Methylococcus capsulatus: one gene and its partners. The protein of the gene in region 3 interacts with the protein of the main gene of each other region in a pairwise test. Links are inferred from orthologs where the notes say so. Each region holds a gene or a part of one and is shown on either strand. Other genes may lie near its edges. The genes, in order: N4J17_RS12565, ftsA, N4J17_RS06050 and ftsZ.

Region 1 (5,812 bases), 1.3 Mb from region 3 along the record:
TTTCACGGGCCCATGTGGATTCACCCTTCGAATTCGCCTTCCGCTCTCCGGAAAAACTGCCCCGTCCGTTGCTGCAAACCGAAGATGTGACGGTGGGATATGAAGGCGTACCGCTCTTGGAAAAAATCGGGATGTCGCTGATGCCGGGCGACCGGGTCGGCCTGCTGGGTCGCAACGGCGCCGGCAAATCGACCTTGATCCGGCTGCTGGCCGGGTTGCAGCCGCCCTTGAGCGGTGAGCGCCGGGTTTCAAGCGAACTGCGGCTGGGATATTTCGCCCAGCATCAGCTGGAACTGCTGCGTCCCGGGGAAAACGCCGTGTTCCATGTCCAGAGGCTGGACGACAAGGCCTCCGAAAAGGACATCCGCGATTTCCTCGGCGGCTTCGGCTTCAGCGGCGAACGGACTTTCGACCCCATCGCCGGGTTTTCGGGCGGCGAGAAAGCCCGACTGGTACTGGCCCTGATCGTCTACCAGCGACCCAACCTCCTCTTGCTCGACGAACCAACCAACCATCTGGATCTGCAAATGCGGCTGGCGCTGATCCGTGCGCTGCAGGATTTCGAAGGTGCGGTCGTGCTGGTGTCGCACGACAGCTACCTGCTGCGCGCGGTGGTAGATGATTTCTTCCTCGTCGCCGATGGCGGGGTTACCCCATTCGACGGTGATCTGGACGACTACCGCGCCTGGCTGCGCAACCGCGCTTCCTCCACCTCCAGCGGAGCCGATGGCCACCGCGACGCGGGGGCGTCCCGCCGCGAAACCCGGCGGGCCGATGCCGAAAGACGACAGCGGCTCCGGCCTTTGCGCCTGCAGCTCGAACGTGCCGAAGCGGAGCTGGAGCGCTGCTCGAAGCGGCGGGAAGAACTCGAAGCCCAGTTGACCGATCCCGGCCTGTATGCCGCGGAAGCCAAGGACCGGCTCAAACGCCTGCTACTGGACAAGGCCGAGGCGGAAAATTCGCAGGTCCGCGCTGAAGCAGCCTGGTATGCCGCCAGCGAAGCGCTGGAACAGGCGCAGCTCCAGACCGACATGGCCTGCTGAATCCGGAGAAGACCCCGCATGCCGCTGATCCGACTGTTCATCGAAATCTGCCTGTTCCGCAAAGGGCCGCAGGATGTCCCGCGGTCCATGCTGCTGTTGTGGCTCACAGCGGCAGCCTACCTCCTGGTCGGCTTCATCCTGCTAGGGCTGGAAGTGGAATGGCTACCAGCCATCGTCGAATCAATGGCGGAATTGGCGATGCTCCTCGGGTTCGTATGGCTGTTGCTGGCTCTGTTCAAGAAAACGCCGCGCTGGCAGAAGACGGCGATCGCCATGCTCGGCAGCGACGTTGTCATCAGCGCGCTCGCCATCCCCCTGGTGGCCTGGACCTTGGCGGCGCCCGACGTTGCCGGCATCCATCTCATCCTCTTCAGCATGATGCTCTGGCATGTCGCCGTCGTCGCGCACATTTTCCGGCACTCCCTTTCCCAACCCTGGGCCACCGGCTTGCTGCTCGCCGTCGCGTACGTGGCGGGAAGCTACAGCGTGATGATGACATTGTTCCCCCCTTCGGCCGTTTGACGATATCGGCATTCCCCGCCTTAGGCTTCGTCCTTCTCAGTGCGCACATACGCTTCCGCTACATGACCGCTTTCCTGCGCCGCCCCCATCACAGTTACCAAGACCCCCTGGCGCGGATCTGGATCGCCTGTGCCGAAAACATAGGCTTCCGCGTCGCGCGCAGCCCGGAGGTGTACGCCTCCACGGACGGACGAGGCACGATCTTGATCGGCACCGACGACCTGCTCGACCCGGACGACTCCCTCGCCCAAATGATCTTCCACGAGTTGTGCCATGCGCTGGTGGAGGGCGAAGCCGGCGAGGCCCAAGTGGATTGGGGACTGGACAACACCAGCAACCGCCACCTGTGGCGCGAGCAAGCCTGCCTGCGGCTACAGGCCTATCTCGCCGACGGTGTGGGCCTGGGCGACTTCTTCGCCCCTACCACCGACTTTCGCGTCAAATTCTGGCCCAACCTCGGCGATGACCCGATGACGGCCCCGCCAGACCAAGGCGGCCGCCGCGAACCCTCCTGCGTCGCCGCCCGGCTGGCTGTCTGGCGTGCCTCGCAGCCACGCTGGGCGCCGCACCTTCAGGCCGCTCTGGCGGCGACCGCAGCCATCGCCCGCGTCGTTCCCCGCCATATCACAAGCGACGACGGGCAGCTGCCGTCCTTATGGGCTACGGTCACGCCCCCGCCCCCCATGCATCCCGCGGGCCATGCCGCCGTCGCTCGCTACCGGGTGGAGGCAGGCTGCACCGGCTGCGCCTGGTCATACGCCGGCCGCCGGGGGATGAGCTGCCGTCATGCGCAGAAGGCGCGCATCCCTCCCGATGCGCCGGCCTGCATGCGCTGGGAGCCTGCCGAAGACCTCGATTGCCTCAGTTGTGGCGCCTGCTGCCGGGAAGCCTACCAGGCAGTGGAAATATCGGCGCGCGAACCGCTCGTCCGCCTGCATCCCGAACTGGTCGTCTCCACCGATGGACGCCGGAAACTGCGCCGCGACGGCGGGCGCTGTGCCGCCCTAACGGGGGGTAACGCCCCGGCGGAATCCTATGCCTGCGGCATCTACCCGGACCGGCCGCGGACCTGCCGGGATTTCACCCGTGGCAGCGCAAATTGTCTGGATGCCCGCCGGCGGGTGGGTCTGTCGCTGTAGAAATGCTCATTGCCCGGTGCTCCTGGGTACGGAAAACCTCACCGAGACGCGATTGCTGGTATAGCCGTGATCGTAAGCCTTGCCGTTGTAATCCAGGCGGGTATCGGCCGGTCGGCCGAGCGTGACCCTAAACGGCGCCTTCCCCTGGACAGTTCTCACTTGGCCTTTGGCCAGAGTCTGAAAGAGCAATCTTTTCCCTTCCGCGTCGATCACGCTGGCCCAGGACTCCCCCGAGAAGCTCAGCGTCAGAGTATCCACCTCGGGCGGCAAGGGTTCCGGACTGGGCTGCGCCGACGGAGACGGCGCAACGACCGGTACAACGAGGGCTTCGACCGCCGCCGGGCTTGAAGCGGGTGGCGGCATACCGGAGGGAGACGGCGCCTCCTCCCGGTCGGCCACGGTGGCCCCGGTCCCGGCCGGTTCGGCCGGCACGGGTTTGGCAAGTCCGGCCGGAGAGGGGGCCGGCCCGGAGGTCTGGGACGAATGCCAGTACTGATAACCCCAGATGCCCGCAATCCCAACCAGGACCAGAGCCAGCGGACCGAACCAGGCAACCGGTCTGACCTCGCTCTGGGCATGCACCACCGGTTCCGGCTCCGGAGCCGGTCCCTCCCCTGCGACGCGGTTATAGGCGTCGACGATTTCCTGCTCCGGCAGATCCAGCAAACGTGCGTAACTGCGCAGATATCCGCGAACGAACGTAGGGGGCGGCAGACCGGAATAGTCGTCCCGTTCGAGTGCGCCGACGGTACCTACCGATAAATGCAGTTCGCGCGCCACCTTGTCGAGCCCCAGCTTGCGTGCCTCCCGGGCAGCCCGAAGCCTGTATCCCGCGCCATCCTCTCCCGGCCGGTCTGCGGGATCGTTGTCCAGCGTGTCACCCATGTCGTTGTTCCGCCGCAAAAACGAAATTACTTGAGCGCTTGCCCGTCGCCCCATTCAAACGCATCCGGTTACGGCTTGGCAAGTTCAATTCCGCCGTTCCCTGGCATGCAAGGCGCCACATGCCACGGCCTGCCCCGAGGTGTCAAAATAGCCGTACCGGACAACCACTCCGGCGTAAGGCTATGCAGTCTCCACTCCCAAAACAACAAAGGGCCGTTGGCCCGATTGCAGAACGAGGAGAAAACTATGGAACTCGGCACCTGTGTCCATTGCGGAACCCAAATCTCCGCGCAAGCAAACATCTGCCCAAGCTGCGGAAAAACGGTCGAATCAACCTCCAGTGAAAGCGAACCCCCAATCCGAAAGCTCCGCGGAAAATTCCAGGCCATCGGCATCCTGACTCTTGCCGCCGGCATCGTGGCCACCCTGGGCGGCGCCTGGTGGGGACCGGCGCTTGCGATGCCGGGGGCGGTGCTGTTCATGCTTGGCATACTGTAAGCGAAGGCCCGACACGAAGGGAGGGAGCCCTTCGTGTTCTTGCTGACGTGAAATCCTGCTACAGAGGCCACATGACGGTCGCCGATCGACGCGGCCCTCATCGAGTGAATTACAGTTCCAAGGCATAGCTCGACACCCCCGGAGACTTGAGGCATGCTTGGCACATTCCAACGCGCGGTCGGCGGGACACGACCTTCCCCAGGACCTTTAACTGCAGGATTCCATACAGGATGGATCCCCAAATCGAGCTGTTGAAAAACACCGGCTGCCGGCTGCTTCTGGTCCTTCCAGTGGTTCTGGCCAGCGGCTGCAGCAACAAGATCGGACCGGACTACCAGACGCCCGAAACCCAGGTTTCCCCTGACTGGCTCGAAAGCGAAGACACGCGGGTTTCCAGGAAGGAGGGCAATTTCCGCGAGTGGTGGCGCATATTCAAGGACCCGGTCCTGAACAAACTCGTGGAAACCGCTTACTCACAGAATCTCCCGCTGCAGGTCGCCGCCGTCCGCATCCTGGGTTCGCGCGCGGAGCTGGGTATCGCCACCGGCAATCTGTTTCCGCAGCAACAGGGATTCGAAGGGCAAACCGAGAAAATCAGTTTGCCTTTCCTCCGGGATCTCGGGCTGGGAAGTGGCAACAGCCTTTGGTATACCCGCGTCGGCGTCATGTCGAACTGGGAAATCGACATCTGGGGCAAATATCGCCGGGCCATCGAGTCCGCCGACGCGCAGTTGATGGCTTCCATCGCCGAGTACGACGACATCCTGGTCACCCTCACCGCCGACGTCGCCAACACCTATATCCTGATCCGAACCCTGGAAAAGCGCCTGGATATAGCCCGCCACAACGTCGAGACCCAGAGCGAGAGCCTTAGGATCGCCGAGGCCAAGTTCCACGGCGGCACCAGTACCCAGCGCGACGTGGAGCAAGCCAAAACCGTGCTCGCCGGCACCCAGGCAACCATCCCGGTGCTGGAAGCACAGCTTCGGCAGGCGAAGAACACGCTTTGCTATTTGCTCGGCATGCCGCCCGATAAACTCGACCAGCCCTTGGGCTCTGGAGCGCAATTCGGCCAGATCCCCGCTCCGCCGGTCCAGGTCGCCGTCGGCATTCCCGCCGACCTGCTGCGGCGCCGCCCGGACGTGCGTCGGGCGGAACAAAGCGCCGCGGCCCAGTCAGCCCGCATCGGCATCGCCAAAGCCGCGCTCTATCCGGCCTTCTCGATCAGTGGCAGCTTCGGCTTCGTTTCGACCAACTCCCAGGGCCACAGTCTGGGCGACATTTTCAATTGGGGACAGCATTTCTACCGCTTCGGCCCTTCCGTGCAGTGGAATCTGTTCAATTACGGCCAACTCACCAATCAAGTCCGGGCCCAGGACGCCCGGTTCCAGGAACTGGCCCTGGGTTATCAGAACACCGTACTGAAGGCGCAGCAGGAGGCCGAGAGTGCCTTGATCGGCTTCCTCAAGACCCAGAATTCCGCACAGTTCCTGGCCGAGAGTACCGCCGCCGCCCAACGCTCGCTGGATCTGGCCACCCTGCAATACCGCGAAGGCATTGCCGATTTCACCACGGTGCTGACGGCGGAGCAGGATCTGCTCAAGCAGCAGGACAACTTCGCCCAGACCCTAGGCAGCATCGCCACCCATCTGGTCGGCGTCTACCGGGCCCTGGGCGGCGGCTGGCAGATCCGCGAAGGCAAGGACTTCGTGCCCGAGCCCATTC
Region 2 (4,463 bases), 350 kb from region 3 along the record:
TCGTCGAATTCGCCGATGGCGAGATCGAGCCCACCGGTGATGTTGACCAGAATGCCCTTCGCGCCGGACAGGCTGATGTCTTCCAACAGCGGGCTGGCGATCGCACGCTCGGCAGCGTCCCGCGCACGAGTCGGGCCGCTGCCTACCCCCGTACCCATCATCGCCACACCCATTTCCGACATGACCGTGCGCACGTCGGCGAAATCCACGTTGATGAGTCCGGGACGGGTGATCAGCTCGGCGATGCCCTGCACCGCCCCCAGCAGCACGTCGTTCGCCGCCGCGAACGCGGCCATCAGGCTCACATCCTTGCCCAGCACGGGAAGGAGCTTCTCGTTCGGAATGGTGATGAGGGAATCCACGAACTGGCTGAGCTCTGCGATTCCCTTGTCCGCAACCAGTCGGCGCTTACGGCCTTCGAAGGGGAACGGTTTGGTCACCACTGCAACGGTAAGAATGCCGGCTTCCTTGGCGATTTCCGCGATGACGGGCGCCGCGCCGGTACCGGTGCCGCCACCCATGCCCGCGGTAATGAACACCATGTCCGCACCATCCAGCACTTCGAGGATGCGCTCGCGGTCGTCGAGCGCAGCCTGCCGGCCGATGTCCGGGTTGGCCCCGGCACCCAGACCCTTCGTCAGATTGTTGCCCAGCTGGATGACGGTGCGCGCACCGAGGTTCCGCAGCGCCTGGGCATCGGTATTGGCGCAGATGAAATCCACGCCCTCGATCTGACTGCTCACCATGTGATTGACGGCATTGCCGCCGCCGCCGCCGACGCCGATCACCTTGATGACCGCGTTCGGGCTGAATGAATCTACGAGTTCAAATTTCATGTTCCCATCCCCTCTGAATACGGGCTATCCGGAAAAACCGAAAATCTCAGAAATTTCCCTGAAACCAATTCTTCATGCGCAGCCAAATACTCCTGAAACCGCCACCTCCCAGCAGGGGGCGATCCCCGGAAAACAGATGCTGCCGTCCATGCAGCAACAACCCCACTCCGGTGGCGTAGGCCGGATTGCGAATCACGTCGTTGAGACCGGAAACCGTATAAGGCACGCCCAGCCGCACCGGCATGTGGAAGATTTCTTCCGCCAGCTCCACCAGTCCTTCGACCCGCGAACTACCGCCACTCAGCACGATGCCTGCCGCGATCAGATCGTCGAAACCCGCCCGGCGCAGTTCCGCCTGCACTAGCAGCAACAATTCTTCATAACGCGGCTCCACAATCTCGGCAAGATTGAGCCTGGAAATCTGCCGGGACGGCCGGTCACCGATGCTGGGCACTTCGATCGTGTCTTCGATGTCTGCGAGCTGGGTCAGCGCACAGGCATGCTTGAGCTTCAGTGTCTCGGCATGGGGCGTGGGCGTGCGCAGCGCCACGGCGATGTCGTTGGTCACCTGATCGCCGGCGATGGGGATCACGGCGGTGTGGCGGATGGCGCCGTCGGTGAACACCGCGATGTCCGTGGTCCCGCCGCCGATATCCACCAGGCACACGCCGAGTTCCTTCTCATCGTCCGTCAGGACGGCCTGGCTCGACGCCAGTTGTTCGAGCACGATATCGTCGACCTCCAGGCCGCAGCGCTGGATGCATTTCTGGATGTTCTGGGCCGCACTCACCGCACCGGTGACGATGTGCACCCGGGCTTCGAGACGTATGCCCGACATGCCGATGGGTTCCTTGACACCCTCCTGCCGGTCGATGACGAATTCCTGGGGCAGAATATGCAGGATTTTCTGATCGGCGGGGATGGCGACCGCCCTGGCAGAGTCGATGACACGGTCGACGTCCCCCTGGGTGACCTCCTTGTCCCGAATTGCCACGATACCGTGGGAATTCATGCTGCTGATATGGCTGCCGGCGATGCCCGCATAGACCGAGTGTATGCGGAAACCGGCCATCAGCTCCGCTTCCTCGACCGCGCGTTGAATGGAATGAACGGTGGTTTCGAGATTGACGACGACGCCTTTCTTGAGTCCTCGCGACGGGTGGGTGCCCAGTCCGACCACCTCGATCAGGCCATCCTCGTTGACCTCACCCACGAGACAGGCCACTTTGGAAGTGCCGATGTCCAGCCCTACGATTACGTTCTTGTCAGACTTTTTGCCCATGAAGTGATATTCGAAGGATATGTCAGACGCATGTCCAGCCTATTGCGTTCAATAGCCGACCCTGCCGTTCGCCGCCCGACCGGGCGGGTTGTGCGGGATGAGATTCCCTGTCGTCGCTGCGCGGCCGCCTCTTCATGCGGGAGGGACCGCCCCAGGCGGTTCGGGGGGAGCCTCCACGTCGGGCTGATACGTTTTCCAAACCACCGCGAAGCCATAAGGATACCTCAAATCGATACTTTGGAGCAGAGCCATGCGATCTTTGCCCAACAGCGGCAGAAGGCTCAGGAGGCTGGCAATGGCCTCGACCGGCTCCCGGCGACCGAACTCTATCCGGAGGTCCGATTCCAGCCGCAGCGACCATGACCAGCGGTCGGTCAAGCGAAGTTCGGCGACCCGTGTCCCCCAGCTTTCGAACCGTTCGTCGAGATCGATCAGCACCTTGATCAGGCGGCGTTCCTGACCATCCGGTCCCGTCAACAGCGGCAGATGCTCGAACCCCAGGGTACTGCCGATATGAAAACGGTTCATGCGGTCGTCGATGAAGTCCCCATCGCCCCAACGTGCCACGGGGCGATGCTCCTGCACCTCTACTTCGATGCGGTCCGGCCACCGCCGTTCCACCGTGGCCTCGGCCACCCAGGGGATGGAGGTTACCGCTTGGCGGATTTCGGCTAAGGGGATCCGGAAATAGGTTTTGCCGCCGCCCAGCTTCCCTCTGACGATGTCTTCCACCACCGTCGGATCGATATGGCGGAAAGCGCCCTTCACACGGACAGTGTGCACCCGCTGCTCGGCGAGCCATGATACCCCCCAGCCCACTCCTCCCCATATCAGGCCAAGAGCGAACAGCGCCATGATGGAAACGCGCAGGCTGCGGCCCCCCGGGATGGCCGCATTCCCGTCGGGTTGCCGCCGTTTCGGCTTCAGGCGACACTGGTTTCCAGGATGTGCCACACCAGCTCCTGAAAATCGATACCTGCCGCCTTGGCGGCCATCGGAACCAGACTGTGATCGGTCATACCGGGCACGGTATTGACCTCGATCAGCCAGGGCTGGCCACTGCGGTCCACCAGCAGATCGACCCGGCCCCAGCCGCTGACGCCGACGATCTGGCAGGCGCGCAGGACCAGCGCCTGCAGCTCGGCCTCGCGCCCGGCATCCAGTCCGCAAGGACAGAGGTAACGGGTGGTTTCCGCCCGGTATTTGGCATCGAAATCATAGAAGGCATGCGGGGTTTCCAGGCGAATCAGCGGCAACGGCACACCTTTGAGCATGCCGCCGGTGTATTCGATGCCGTCGATCCAACGTTCGGCGAAAACGGCACAGCCGTAACCAGAGGCACGCTCCCATGCCTGCGCCAGTTCTTCGGCCGTCGCAGCACGGCTCATGCCGATGCTCGATCCCTCCTCCGCCGGCTTGACGATCACCGGAAAGCCCAGGGCTTCCCGGCAACGCTCGAGATCGGCGGGCGAATCCAGCCGCAGCCAGGGAGGAGTCGGCAGACCGGCTCCCTTCCAACACAATTTCGTGCGCAGCTTGTCCATGCTCAGCGCAGAAGCCAGCACGCCACTCCCGGTGCAGGGGACGCCCAGACAGGCCAGAGCTCCCTGCAGCACGCCGTCCTCGCCGCCGCGGCCGTGAATGATGTTGAACACGCGATCGAAGCGGCGCTCCAGCAACGGGGCGATCATGTCGCGCCCGACGTCGAAACCTTCGGCATCGATCCCGCAGCGCCGCAATGCTTCCAGGACAGCCTTCCCGCTCTTCAGCGAAATCTCCCGTTCCGCCGCGGCCCCGCCCATCAGGACTGCGACCGTGCCGAACTCCGATGCCTGCTGAATCCGTTTCTCCACTCGGTTCCTCATCAAAAATTAAGGTTTTACACCAGGGTTTCGCCCACGATCCGGACTTCGGGCTCGAGCCATATGCCGCAGTGCAGGGCCACCCGGTCGCGCACTTCCGCGATCAAAGTCTCGATGTCGGCCGCCGTCGCGCTCCCGCAGTTAACGATGAAATTGGCATGTTTGGGGGACACTTGGGCACCGCCAACGGCATGCCCCTTGAGGCCGCAAGCTTCGATCAGGCGCGCGGCGAAGTCGCCGGGTGGATTCCGGAACACCGATCCGCAGCTCGGCTGATGGGTCGGTTGGGTCGCCGAGCGCCGCGCCAGCAGGGCTTTGATGCGCTCGCGCCCGGCCCGCCCGTCGCCGGGCGCGAGTTCGAGTTCCGCCGCGACAAACCACTCCCCTTCCGGCCCATGCACATGACGGTAGCCCACTTCGAATTCTTCGGGGGCCCGCCAGATCGTCCGGCCGTCACGGTTCACCGTGAGCGCACGCCGCACC
Region 3 (5,860 bases):
CGGTGCGCTTGCCGAAACCGAACCGCCCCATGAATTCACTCAGCTTGTCGATGCCCAGGCTCAGCGCCAATTTGTAGAAATACACGTCGCAGGACTGGGTGATTGCCGATTTCAGATCGACGGCACCATGGCCGCCCTTGCGCCAGTCGCGGTACTGATGTGAAGAGTTGGGCAACTGGAAATAGCCTGGGCAGGACACTTTGCGATCGGCGGAGAGATCCCCGACTTCGAGTCCCGCCAGGCCCTCGAACGGCTTCACCGTCGACCCCGGCGGGTAGACCCCGCGCAAGGCACGATTGTACAAAGGGCGGTCCGGCGAGGATTGCAGGCGGTCGTAGTCCGCTTTGGGAATGCCGTACACAAAGGGATTGGGATCGAAGCTCGGCTTACTGACGAAGGCCAGCACCCGGCCCGTCGCGGGCTCCATCGCCACCACCGCGCCGTTGTAGTCGCCCAGGGCGTCGATCGCCGCACGCTGCAGGCTGATGTCCAGCGACAGGCGCAGATCGGCCCCCGGCACGGGCGGTACCGTATCGAGAACGCCGATCGAACGCCCCTGGACGTTGGTTTCCAGCTCCTGGTGGCCGGTCCGGCCATGGAGCAGCGTCTCGTAGGTTTTTTCGATCCCACTCTTGCCGATGTGGTAGGTGCCGCTATAGAGCGAAGGATCGAGTGTCTTCAGGTCGGCCTCGCTGATGCGGCTGACATAGCCCACGGCATGTGCCGTGAGTTCGCCGTAAGGATAGGTCCGGATCATGCGCACGGCGATCTGGACACCGGGAAAGAACGGCTGCTTGACCGCGAAACGCGCGATCTGTTCTTCATCCAGCCGCATCTTGAGAGGAATACTCTCGAAGCTCTTGTGCTGGGATTGAAGCTTGCGGAACCGGCGCACGTCCTCGTCGCTCAGCCCGAGCAGGGTCTGGAGTTCCGCCAGCGTGGCGTCCAGGTCGTCGATGCGTTCCGGCACCAGTTCCAGACTGTACGAAGGCACGTTGTCGGCCAGCACCTCGCCGTTGCGGTCGTAGATGATACCCCGCGTAGGCGGCAACGGCGCAATCTTGACGCGGTTGTCCTGTGACAGGGTCGCGTAGTGTTCGTGACCGACGATTTGCAGATAAACCAGACGCGCCACCAGCGCCGCCACCGCCAGCAGCAGCAGGACCACACTGAAGGCAATGCGGGACTGGAATACCCGGACGTCGTTCTGGAGCCTTCGTTTAGCGCGGATGTTCATGGCTTGGGCAGGGCCGGGGCAGGCTTGAAGCTATGCCGCGCCGCAACGGCGCCGCAGCCCGTCGAGCACGGCCCGAACCAAAGGCCAGACCAGGCCGCCGGACAATGCCGCGAACCAGTAGCCTTCCGGCGCACTGGCCGGCCCTCGGATATGGCGGGTCCACAGGATGAGCAGGAGCCCCAGGCCGAGCAGCAGCACGACGGCCAAAACCTGCTGAACCATCGAATAGAGCTGGAAACGCCGGTGAAAACGCACGCCGACATAGATGACCAGACTGTATGCCAGAGCCTCTTGACCCAGCAGCCGCCCCGTCAGCGCATCCGCCAGGAGACCGGTCAGCCAGGCGGTACCGACGCCGACGCGGTCGGGAGCCGCCACGGCCCAATAGATCAGCAGCAACAGAATCCAGTCCGGATTCCACAGCGCCCAGCTTTGCGGCAAGGGTACGATTCGCATCGCCATCGCGGCGGCCAGGCTCGCGAAAATCACGATGCGGGGGGAAGTCCGCCTAGCGGGCCACATGCGGAACCGCTGCGCCAGGGGGGGCTTCCCCCGCCTTGTCCTGAGCCTGGACGTCGCTGCGGGTCCATACCAGCAGAACCTCGCGGATGCGATCCAGCGGGGCGACCGGCTCCGCCGAGACCTTGGCGAGCGAACTGCCGGTGTTGGAAATGTCCACCACCGTCGCCACCGGATAGCCGGCCGGGAACACGCCGCCCATGCCGGAAGTCACCAGCCGGTCGCCCTCCTGGATATCGGCGCTGCCGCTCAGATACGGCAGGATCAGCCGGTCGATCCGGCCGGTGCCCACCGCAATCGTCCGCAGGCCGTTGCGCTCGACCTGGACCGGGATGGCATGATTCGGATCGGTGATCAGCATCACTTCGGCACTGACGGGCGAGACGCGCAGCACCTGCCCCACCACGCCGCGGGCGTCGAACACCGGCTGACCGACATGGACGCCGATGTTCGAACCTTTGTTGGCCAGCACCAGGTGCTCGTAGGGCACCAGGTTGATGGACAGCAGTTCGGCGATCAGGAAATGCTCGCCGATTTTGATCGACGCCCCCAACAGCGCCCGCAGACGGATGTTTTCCTGCTCCAATGCGGAGAATTTCGCCAGCCTGGCCTCCAGGCGGAAGCGATCCTCCTTGAGCCTTTGGTTTTCTTCCAGAATGCTGGTGTAGCCGGACACGTTTTCCCGGATCCACTCGGCGAAACGCACGGGCGCACTGACGAATTGCTGCAAAGGATAGACCGCGGCATCCAGCCCGCTGCGCAAAGCGCCGATCGCTCCGCGACGGTCAGCCGCGAGCAGGACCAGGGAAGCGATGGCGAAAACCAGCAGCCGGAAATTCTGGGCCGGCTTCTTGGTGAATGCGAGTTTGATGGCGCGCCCCTCTCGTCGCAACGCTGATGGGGAACGAAATTATTCGAGGAAGAAGGGGGTACCGCCTTTCTGGTCCAGCAGCTCCAGCACTTTACCGCCGCCACGGGCGACACAGGTCAGCGGATCCTCGGCCACCACCACCGGCAGGCCGGTCTCCTCGGCGATGAGCCGGTCGATGTCCTTCAACAAAGCGCCTCCCCCGGTGAGGACGATGCCCCGCTCAGCCACGTCGGCACCCAGTTCCGGCGGGGTCTGCTCGAGCGCCTGCTTGACTGCCTCCACCACACCCGCGAGCGGCTCCTGCAAGGCTTCGAGGATCTCGTTGCTGTTCAGGGTGAAGCTGCGCGGTATGCCTTCGGCCAGATTCCGGCCCATGACGGCGATTTCCTTGACCTCGCTGCCTGGATACGCCGAACCGATCTCGTGCTTGATGCGCTCGGCGGTGGCCTCGCCGATCAGGGTTCCGAAATTGCGCCGGACGTAATTCATGATCGCCTCGTCCAGGCGGTCGCCGCCGATGCGGACCGAAGCCGCATACACCACGCCGTTGAGCGAGATGATGGCGACTTCCGAGGTACCCCCACCGATGTCGATCACCATCGAGCCGCGGGCCTCGCTCACGGGCAGGCCCGCGCCAACTGCGGCAGCGATCGGTTCTTCGATCAGATAGACCTCGCGTGCCCCGGCACCCTCGGCGGAATCCTTGATCGCCTTGCGCTCCACCTGGGTCGAGCCGCAGGGCACGCAGATCAGGACCCTGGGACTCGGCCGCAGCAGCCGGTTCGGGTGGACCTTATGGATGAAATACTGGAGCATCTTTTCCGTCAGGGTAAAGTCGGCGATGACGCCGTCCTTCATCGGACGGATGGCGGTGATGTTGCCCGGCGTGCGTCCGAGCATGGACTTGGCCGCGGCTCCCACGGCGGCGATGGACTTGGCCCCGCGGTTCTTGTCTTCCCGAATGGCCACCACCGAGGGCTCGTTCAGGACGATGCCCTGACCTCTGATGTAAATCAGGGTATTGGCCGTGCCCAGATCAATCGACAGATCGTTTGAAAAATAACCGCGCAGACGCTTAAACATCGGGAACCGGCCTGGCAAAAAGTATACTCTAGCAACGGGGTGGGGGGGCCAGCAAGAGATGCGGTATGATATGAATAATATCGCCCATCAACAGGATACGCTCATGTCGCTCAGCGCCGCAGAAGTCAACAAAATCGCATGGCTGGCACGTCTCGCCATCGACGACGACAAGGTCGAAGCCTACGCCCGCGATCTGTCGCAGATTCTCGGCTTCGTCGAACAGTTGGGCAGCGTCGACACCAGCCGGGTCGCGCCGATGGCGCATCCCTTGGACGAGGCCCAGCGCCTGCGCCCCGACACCGTCACCGAGACCGACCAGCGCGCCCTGTTCCAGGCCCATGCGCCCCTGGTCGAGGCCGGACTCTATCTGGTACCCAAGGTCATCGAATAAACCCGTGCCGCCTTCCCCTTCAAACATTCGCACATTTCGGAGCGCCACCGCATGCATCGCAAGACCATCGCCGAACTGGCCGCCGGTCTCGAACGGAAAGAATTCAGCAGCGTCGAACTGACGCAAACCCATCTCGCTCGCATCGAGCGGCTCGACCCCATCCTCAACAGCTTCATCACGACCACCCCGGAAATCGCCCTGGCCCAGGCCCGCGCTGCCGACGAGCGCATCGCGAAAGGCGAGGCCGGCCCCTTGACGGGCATCCCCATCGCCCAGAAGGACATCTTCTGCACGAAGGGTGTGCGCACCAGCTGCGGCTCCCGGATGCTGGACAACTTCATTTCGCCCTATGACGCCTGCGTGGTCGAGCGCTTCAGCGCCGCCGGCGCGGTCATGCTCGGCAAACTGAACATGGACGAATTCGCCATGGGCTCGTCCAATGAGACCAGCTACTACGGTCCGGTGAAGAATCCATGGAACACCGGCACGGTACCCGGCGGCTCCTCCGGCGGCTCGGCCGCGGCGGTCGCTGCACGGCTGGCGGCGGGCGCGACCGGCACCGACACCGGCGGCTCCATCCGGCAGCCCGCGGCGTTCTGCGGCATCACCGGCCTCAAGCCGACCTACGGCCGGATCTCGCGCTGGGGCATGATCGCCTTCGCGTCCAGCCTGGATCAGGCCGGCCCAATGGCGCGCACCGCCGAGGATTGCGCCATCATGCTGCAGACCATGGCCGGTTTCGACGAGCGCGACTCGACCTGCGTCGACCGTCCGGTGCCGGACTACTGCGCCGCCCTTGCCAATAATCTGGACGGCCTGCGCATCGGCCTGCCCAAAGAGTTTTTCGGCGAAGGACTCGATCCTGCCATCGCCAGCCTGATCCAGGAGGCCGTGGACGAGTACAGAAAGCTCGGCGCCACCGTCAAGGAAGTCTCGCTGCCCAACATGCATCTCTCGGTCCCGGCCTATTATGTGGTCGCCCCGGCGGAATGCTCCTCCAACCTGGCCCGCTTCGATGGTGTGCGCTTTGGCCACCGCTGCGAAAACCCCGCCGATCTGGCCGACCTGTACACCCGTTCACGTGGCGAAGGCTTCGGCGCCGAGGTCAAACGCCGCATTTTGATCGGCACCTACGCACTGTCAGCCGGTTATTACGATGCCTATTACCTCAAGGCCCAGAAGGTCCGCCGCCTGATCAGCGAGGACTTCCGCCGGGCTTTCGAGGAGGTCGACGTCATCATGGGACCGACCGCACCTTCGGTGGCGTTCGAGTTCGGCGCCAAGAGCGCGGACCCCATCGCCATGTACCTGTCGGACATCTACACCATCGCGGTGAACCTGGCCGGTCTGCCCGGCATGTCGATCCCGGTCGGCTTTGCCGACGGCCTGCCCGTCGGCATGCAGATCATCGGCGGCTATTTCAGCGAAGACCGCCTGCTGAACGTGGCCCACCGCTACCAGCAGGCCACCGACTGGCACACCCACGTCCCGACCGGCATCGCCGATTAACCCAAAGCTTCCAAGGTGTAACCGAACATGGAATGGGAAACTGTCATCGGGCTGGAAATCCACGCCCAGCTCGCCACCCGCTCGAAGATTTTCTCCGGCGCCCCCACCGCCTACGGCGCCGAGCCCAACACCCAGGCTTGCGCCGTCGATCTCGGCCTGCCCGGCGTGCTGCCGGTGCTCAATCGTGAAGCCGTGCGCATGGCGGTCAAATTCGGCCTGGCCATCGGCGCCGAGATCGCGCCGGTGTCGG
Region 4 (5,742 bases), 350 kb from region 3 along the record:
GGCCAAGGCCGCCGCCTGTCCCAGGCCTTACTTACTGAGGCCGGAAATCAAGGCATAAGGCTGCTCGGGCCGAACTGCCTCGGACTGATGCGGCCCAGCCTGAACCTCAACGCCACCTTCAGCAACAACGTCGCCCTCCCGGGCGGGCTCGCCCTGGTCTCCCAATCGGGGGCCCTGTGCACGGCGATTGTCGACTGGGCCAGCGCCCACCGCATCGGTTTTTCTGTCGTCGCCTCCATCGGTTCGGCTTACGATCTCGATTTTGGCGACATACTGGATTACCTGGCGCTGGATCAGGAAACCCGCAGCATCCTGCTTTATGTGGAGGGCATCCGCGACGCCCGCCGCTTCATGAGCGGCTTGCGGGCGGCAGCCCGGCTCAAACCCGTCATCGTCATCAAGGCCGGCCGCTACGCCGAAGGCTGCCGGGCCGCTATCTCCCACACTGGTGCCTTGGTGGGCGCCGATGACGTGTTCGATGCGGCGTTGAAACGGGCCGGCGTGGTCCGCGCCAAAACGATCGAGCAGTTGTTCGCCGCCGCCCAGTTGCTGGCGAGTGCCCACCCCGTACAGGGGGAGCGTCTGGCCATCGTCACCAATGCTGGAGGACCCGGGGTGATGGCAACCGATGCGGCGGTCGAACGCGGGCTGCACCTGGCGGAGCTGTCCGAGACCACGCTGCAACGCCTCGACCAGGTGCTACCGGCATTCTGGTCACATGGTAATCCCGTCGACATCCTTGGTGACGCCACACCGGAGCGCTATGCCGCCGCAGTCGAGGCCTGCCTGGCCGATCCCGGGATAGACGGCCTCTTGGTGATGCTCACGCCGCAGGCCATGACTGATCCTACCGGCGCGGCGAAACGGACGCTGGAAGCCATCGGGAATTCGACAAAGCCGGTCCTGGCCTGCTGGCTCGGCGAAACCCAGGTCCGAGAGGGCCGGACTCTATTCACCGACCATGGCATCCCCTCCTTTCCCAACCCGGAAAGCGCCACCCAAGCCTTCAGCTTCCTCGCCGAACATCATCGCAACCAGCAGATGCTGCTGCAGGTGCCCGGTCCCCTGACCGAACTCGAACCGCCTGACATCGCCGGAGCCCACCTGATCGTGGAAGGTGCACTGGGAGACAAGCGCAGCCTGCTTTCCCCGCTGGAAACACGGGCCATCCTCGGCGCTTTCCGCATCCCCATGTTGCCGGCCATCCCCGCCCATTCCCCCAATGAAGCGCTGGCCGCTGCGGAGTGCCTGGGGTTTCCGGTCGTTCTGAAAATACTCTCACCCGACATCACCCACAAATCCGACGTAGACGGAGTGATGCTCAACGTGACCCATGCCGAATCGGTCCGGCAGGCCTACAACGAGCTGCTGACGCGCGTCGGCCGGCGCAGACCGGACGCCCGTATCGAAGGGGTTTCGGTGGAAAAAATGTACACCGGGCGCAATGGGCGCGAACTGCTGGTGGGCGTGATCGACGATCCTGTGTTTGGCCCTGTGATCGGCTTCGGCGCCGGCGGCACGGCGGTGGAGATCAGCCGCGACCGGGCGATCGGCCTGCCTCCGGTCAATGCCCACATCGCCCGCACCCTGATCGGCCAGACCCGCATCTCCGTCGCCCTTGGCGCTTTCCGCAACCTGCCGCCGGTGCAGATGGAATCGCTGGTCCAGACACTGCAACGGGTCTCGGAAATGGTGTGCGAGCTACCGCAGATCCGCGAGATGGACATCAATCCGCTGATGGCCGACGAAACCGGCGTTTATGCACTCGATGCCCGGATCGTGGCGCGCCACCCGCCGCCCGGACGCCGGCGCTACGATCACATGGCGATCCATCCCTATCCCGCACAATGGGTCAGCCGGTTCCAGCTCAACGACGGGACGATAGTTACCATCCGACCGATACGGCCCGAGGATGCGGCGATGGAACAGGCGTTCGTCCGCGGACTGTCGGAGGAAGCCAAGTATTTCCGCTTCATGCAGTCGGTCCAGGAATTGAGCCATGAAATGCTGGTACGCCTGACCCAGCTCGATTACCACCGGGAACTCGCACTGATCGCGACCGTCGACACCAAGGAAGGGGAGACCGAGGTGGCGGTCGCGCGCTTTTTCAGCAATCCGGGCGGAGAGACCGCCGAGTTCGCCATCGTCGTCGCTGACGCCTGGCAGCGCCGCGGCATCGGCACCCGCCTCATGGCCATGCTGTGCGATGCGGCACGCGAAAAAGGAATACAAAAGCTGCAAGGCGAAGTGCTGGCGGGCAATGGCAAAATGCTACACTTCGTGGAAGCGCTGGGCTTCTCGGCAACCGCAGCGGCCGAGGATGCTTCGATCGTGCAGGTGTTCCGAAACCTGTGACGCCGAATCACCCTGCGCAGCCGGCCGAGGAACGGCCGCATCCTCACCGGGTTTCCGATCTCATCCCCCGGAAAACCCTGGCAGCCTACCTGGCACGCATCGAAAGCCACCGGAGGCTGCTGGAAACCATACGGCATCTGCTGCCACCGCCTCTGGCCGCCCGTTGCCGGGACTGTGTGGCGGCAAGCGACACCTTGGTGGTCTATGCCGAATCCGCGGCCTGGGCATCGCAACTGCGCTTCTACCTGCCCCGGATCATCAACGAGCTGGCGCAAGACGGCCACGGACGGTTCCGCCACGGCAAGGTCCGGACCTTGCCCCTGACCCTGGCCGCACCGCACGTCCCCGCCCCCCGGCCGAACCTGCACCGCCCTCGCCCGACGACGATCGCCGCACTCGATGCGGCGGCGCGGGCCAGCGAAGGTGAAATCGGCGCCGCCCTCGCCCGCCTGTGCGACACCCTGCGGCGGCTGCCGCGTTGAACGGTCAGCGCGCCGCGGGAGCCGTCCGCATATAGGAGATCGGGGCGAACTTCTCGTCTTCGAAACTCACGGTTTCCCAGGCATCACGCGCCTTCAGGAGTTCGCGCAGCAGGTGATTGTTGAGCCCGTGGCCGGACTTGTAACCGGTGAATGAACCGATCAGGCTGTGCCCGAGGAGATAGAGGTCGCCAATGGCGTCGAGGATCTTGTGCTTGACGAACTCGTCCCCGCTGCGCAGCCCGTCCTCGTTGAGCACTCGGTATTTGTCCACGACGATGGCGTTGTCCATGGAGCCGCCCAGGGCCAGACGGTTTTTGCGCAGCATTTCGATGTCGCGCATGAAGCCGAAGGTACGGGCGCGGGCGATCTCTTTGACAAAACTGGTCGAGGAAAACTCGACGCTGGCGGTCTGCGAGTCCTTGTCGAACACCGGATGGTCGAAATCGATGGTGAACGTCACCTTGAAACCGTCATAAGGCTCGAACCGAGCCCATTTGTCGCCCTCCTCGACCTGCAACGGCCGCTTGATGCGGATGAACTGCTTTGGCGCCTCCTGTTCCTGCACCCCAGCGGACTGGATCAGAAAAACGAAGGGGCCGGCGCTGCCGTCCATGATCGGTACTTCCGGCGCGCTGACGTCGACGTAGGCGTTGTCGATACCTAGCCCGGCGAAAGCGGAAAGCAGATGCTCCACCGTGGAGATGCGCACCTCGCCCTTCACCAGCGTCGTCGACAGGGTGGTGTCGCCGACGTTGTCGGGCCGCGCGTCGATCACCACCGGCTCGGCGAGATCGACCCGTCTGAATTTGATGCCTGAATTGGGTGCCGCCGGCCTGAGTGTAAGATAAACTTTCTCACCGGTATGAAGACCCACGCCGGTGGCGCGGATGACGTTTTTCAAGGTTCTTTGTTTGATCATACAAATGTCCCCCTTCTGTGGGGCCGCCGCGCGGCGGCCAATCCGGTAGGTCTTTCGATGCGTCATCCGGGCCACGGTCCACGTGTTTCCCGAAAGAGCTGTTCAAGGCGTGGAGAAAGAGCAGGTGTCCTAAACTCAATCAGCCTGGCGGCGCAGGAATGCAGGGATATCGAGATACTCGAGATCCATTTCTTTGCTGGGTTCACCGCGCGGCTCGTGTTTGGGCTGTTTGCGCAGCACCGTCGGGCGCTGCATCTGTTCGTAGTCGATTTCGCCGGTCTGTTTGTGCACCAGCTTCAGCGGCGCATCGGAAACGGTCTGCGACTGGCCCGAGAGTCCGGTCGCCACCACGGTAACGCGAACTTCGTCCTGCATCTCCGGATCAATCACGGTTCCGATGACGACCATCGCCTCGTCGGAAGCGTAGTCCTTGACCGCATTGCCCACTTCGTCGAATTCGCCGATGGCGAGATCGAGCCCACCGGTGATGTTGACCAGAATGCCCTTCGCGCCGGACAGGCTGATGTCTTCCAACAGCGGGCTGGCGATCGCACGCTCGGCAGCGTCCCGCGCACGAGTCGGGCCGCTGCCTACCCCCGTACCCATCATCGCCACACCCATTTCCGACATGACCGTGCGCACGTCGGCGAAATCCACGTTGATGAGTCCGGGACGGGTGATCAGCTCGGCGATGCCCTGCACCGCCCCCAGCAGCACGTCGTTCGCCGCCGCGAACGCGGCCATCAGGCTCACATCCTTGCCCAGCACGGGAAGGAGCTTCTCGTTCGGAATGGTGATGAGGGAATCCACGAACTGGCTGAGCTCTGCGATTCCCTTGTCCGCAACCAGTCGGCGCTTACGGCCTTCGAAGGGGAACGGTTTGGTCACCACTGCAACGGTAAGAATGCCGGCTTCCTTGGCGATTTCCGCGATGACGGGCGCCGCGCCGGTACCGGTGCCGCCACCCATGCCCGCGGTAATGAACACCATGTCCGCACCATCCAGCACTTCGAGGATGCGCTCGCGGTCGTCGAGCGCAGCCTGCCGGCCGATGTCCGGGTTGGCCCCGGCACCCAGACCCTTCGTCAGATTGTTGCCCAGCTGGATGACGGTGCGCGCACCGAGGTTCCGCAGCGCCTGGGCATCGGTATTGGCGCAGATGAAATCCACGCCCTCGATCTGACTGCTCACCATGTGATTGACGGCATTGCCGCCGCCGCCGCCGACGCCGATCACCTTGATGACCGCGTTCGGGCTGAATGAATCTACGAGTTCAAATTTCATGTTCCCATCCCCTCTGAATACGGGCTATCCGGAAAAACCGAAAATCTCAGAAATTTCCCTGAAACCAATTCTTCATGCGCAGCCAAATACTCCTGAAACCGCCACCTCCCAGCAGGGGGCGATCCCCGGAAAACAGATGCTGCCGTCCATGCAGCAACAACCCCACTCCGGTGGCGTAGGCCGGATTGCGAATCACGTCGTTGAGACCGGAAACCGTATAAGGCACGCCCAGCCGCACCGGCATGTGGAAGATTTCTTCCGCCAGCTCCACCAGTCCTTCGACCCGCGAACTACCGCCACTCAGCACGATGCCTGCCGCGATCAGATCGTCGAAACCCGCCCGGCGCAGTTCCGCCTGCACTAGCAGCAACAATTCTTCATAACGCGGCTCCACAATCTCGGCAAGATTGAGCCTGGAAATCTGCCGGGACGGCCGGTCACCGATGCTGGGCACTTCGATCGTGTCTTCGATGTCTGCGAGCTGGGTCAGCGCACAGGCATGCTTGAGCTTCAGTGTCTCGGCATGGGGCGTGGGCGTGCGCAGCGCCACGGCGATGTCGTTGGTCACCTGATCGCCGGCGATGGGGATCACGGCGGTGTGGCGGATGGCGCCGTCGGTGAACACCGCGATGTCCGTGGTCCCGCCGCCGATATCCACCAGGCACACGCCGAGTTCCTTCTCATCGTCCGTCAGGACGGCCT

The links.
Region 1: the proteins of N4J17_RS06050 (region 3) and N4J17_RS12565 interact in binary tests that used the Escherichia coli proteins (3 or more experiments, as listed by UniProt). The link is inferred for Methylococcus capsulatus from one-to-one orthologs.
Region 2: the proteins of N4J17_RS06050 (region 3) and ftsA interact in binary tests that used the Escherichia coli proteins (3 or more experiments, as listed by UniProt). The link is inferred for Methylococcus capsulatus from one-to-one orthologs.
Region 4: the proteins of N4J17_RS06050 (region 3) and ftsZ interact in binary tests that used the Escherichia coli proteins (3 or more experiments, as listed by UniProt). The link is inferred for Methylococcus capsulatus from one-to-one orthologs.

What each region holds. Positions count from the first base shown.
Region 1 is NZ_CP104311.1:2,560,705-2,566,516, reverse strand. What follows is about bases 1,651-4,496. They hold N4J17_RS12565 (RodZ domain-containing protein), read right to left. Parts: upstream 3,590-4,496; coding sequence 2,711-3,589; downstream 1,651-2,710. Other genes in these bases: N4J17_RS12555 (efflux transporter outer membrane subunit), read left to right, coding at 4,318-4,496; N4J17_RS12560 (zinc-ribbon domain-containing protein), read left to right, coding at 3,836-4,087; N4J17_RS12570 (YkgJ family cysteine cluster protein), read left to right, coding at 1,651-2,704. Outside these bases: N4J17_RS12580 (ATP-binding cassette domain-containing protein), read left to right, coding at 1-1,043; N4J17_RS12575 (hypothetical protein), read left to right, coding at 1,062-1,565; more of N4J17_RS12570, read left to right, coding at 1,628-1,650; more of N4J17_RS12555, read left to right, coding at 4,497-5,812.
Region 2 is NZ_CP104311.1:1,581,185-1,585,647, reverse strand. The notes cover bases 1-2,887. They hold ftsA (cell division protein FtsA), read right to left. Parts: upstream 2,119-2,887; coding sequence 883-2,118; downstream 1-882. Other genes in these bases: N4J17_RS07780 (cell division protein FtsQ/DivIB), read right to left, coding at 2,251-2,887; ftsZ (cell division protein FtsZ), read right to left, coding at 1-836. Outside these bases: more of N4J17_RS07780, read right to left, coding at 2,888-3,072; N4J17_RS07775 (D-alanine--D-alanine ligase), read right to left, coding at 3,042-3,971; murB (UDP-N-acetylmuramate dehydrogenase), read right to left, coding at 3,998-4,463. UniProt on the Escherichia coli protein: Essential cell division protein that assists in the assembly of the Z ring. May serve as the principal membrane anchor for the Z ring.
Region 3 is NZ_CP104311.1:1,234,494-1,240,353, reverse strand. What follows is about bases 1,689-4,582. They hold N4J17_RS06050 (rod shape-determining protein), read right to left. Parts: upstream 3,711-4,582; coding sequence 2,667-3,710; downstream 1,689-2,666. Other genes in these bases: gatA (Asp-tRNA(Asn)/Glu-tRNA(Gln) amidotransferase subunit GatA), read left to right, coding at 4,153-4,582; gatC (Asp-tRNA(Asn)/Glu-tRNA(Gln) amidotransferase subunit GatC), read left to right, coding at 3,814-4,101; mreC (rod shape-determining protein MreC), read right to left, coding at 1,746-2,648; mreD (rod shape-determining protein MreD), read right to left, coding at 1,689-1,726. Also shown: mrdA (penicillin-binding protein 2), read right to left, coding at 1-1,237; more of mreD, read right to left, coding at 1,268-1,688; more of gatA, read left to right, coding at 4,583-5,610; Asp-tRNA(Asn)/Glu-tRNA(Gln) amidotransferase subunit GatB, read left to right, coding at 5,638-5,860. UniProt on the Escherichia coli protein: Forms membrane-associated dynamic filaments that are essential for cell shape determination. Acts by regulating cell wall synthesis and cell elongation, and thus cell shape.
Region 4 is NZ_CP104311.1:1,584,110-1,589,851, reverse strand. Bases 2,967-5,742 are described here. They hold ftsZ (cell division protein FtsZ), read right to left. Parts: upstream 5,041-5,742; coding sequence 3,892-5,040; downstream 2,967-3,891. Other genes in these bases: ftsA (cell division protein FtsA), read right to left, coding at 5,087-5,742; lpxC (UDP-3-O-acyl-N-acetylglucosamine deacetylase), read right to left, coding at 2,967-3,756. Also shown: N4J17_RS07805 (bifunctional acetate--CoA ligase family protein/GNAT family N-acetyltransferase), read left to right, coding at 1-2,355; N4J17_RS07800 (DUF721 domain-containing protein), read left to right, coding at 2,352-2,837; more of lpxC, read right to left, coding at 2,842-2,966. UniProt on the Escherichia coli protein: Essential cell division protein that forms a contractile ring structure (Z ring) at the future cell division site. The regulation of the ring assembly controls the timing and the location of cell division.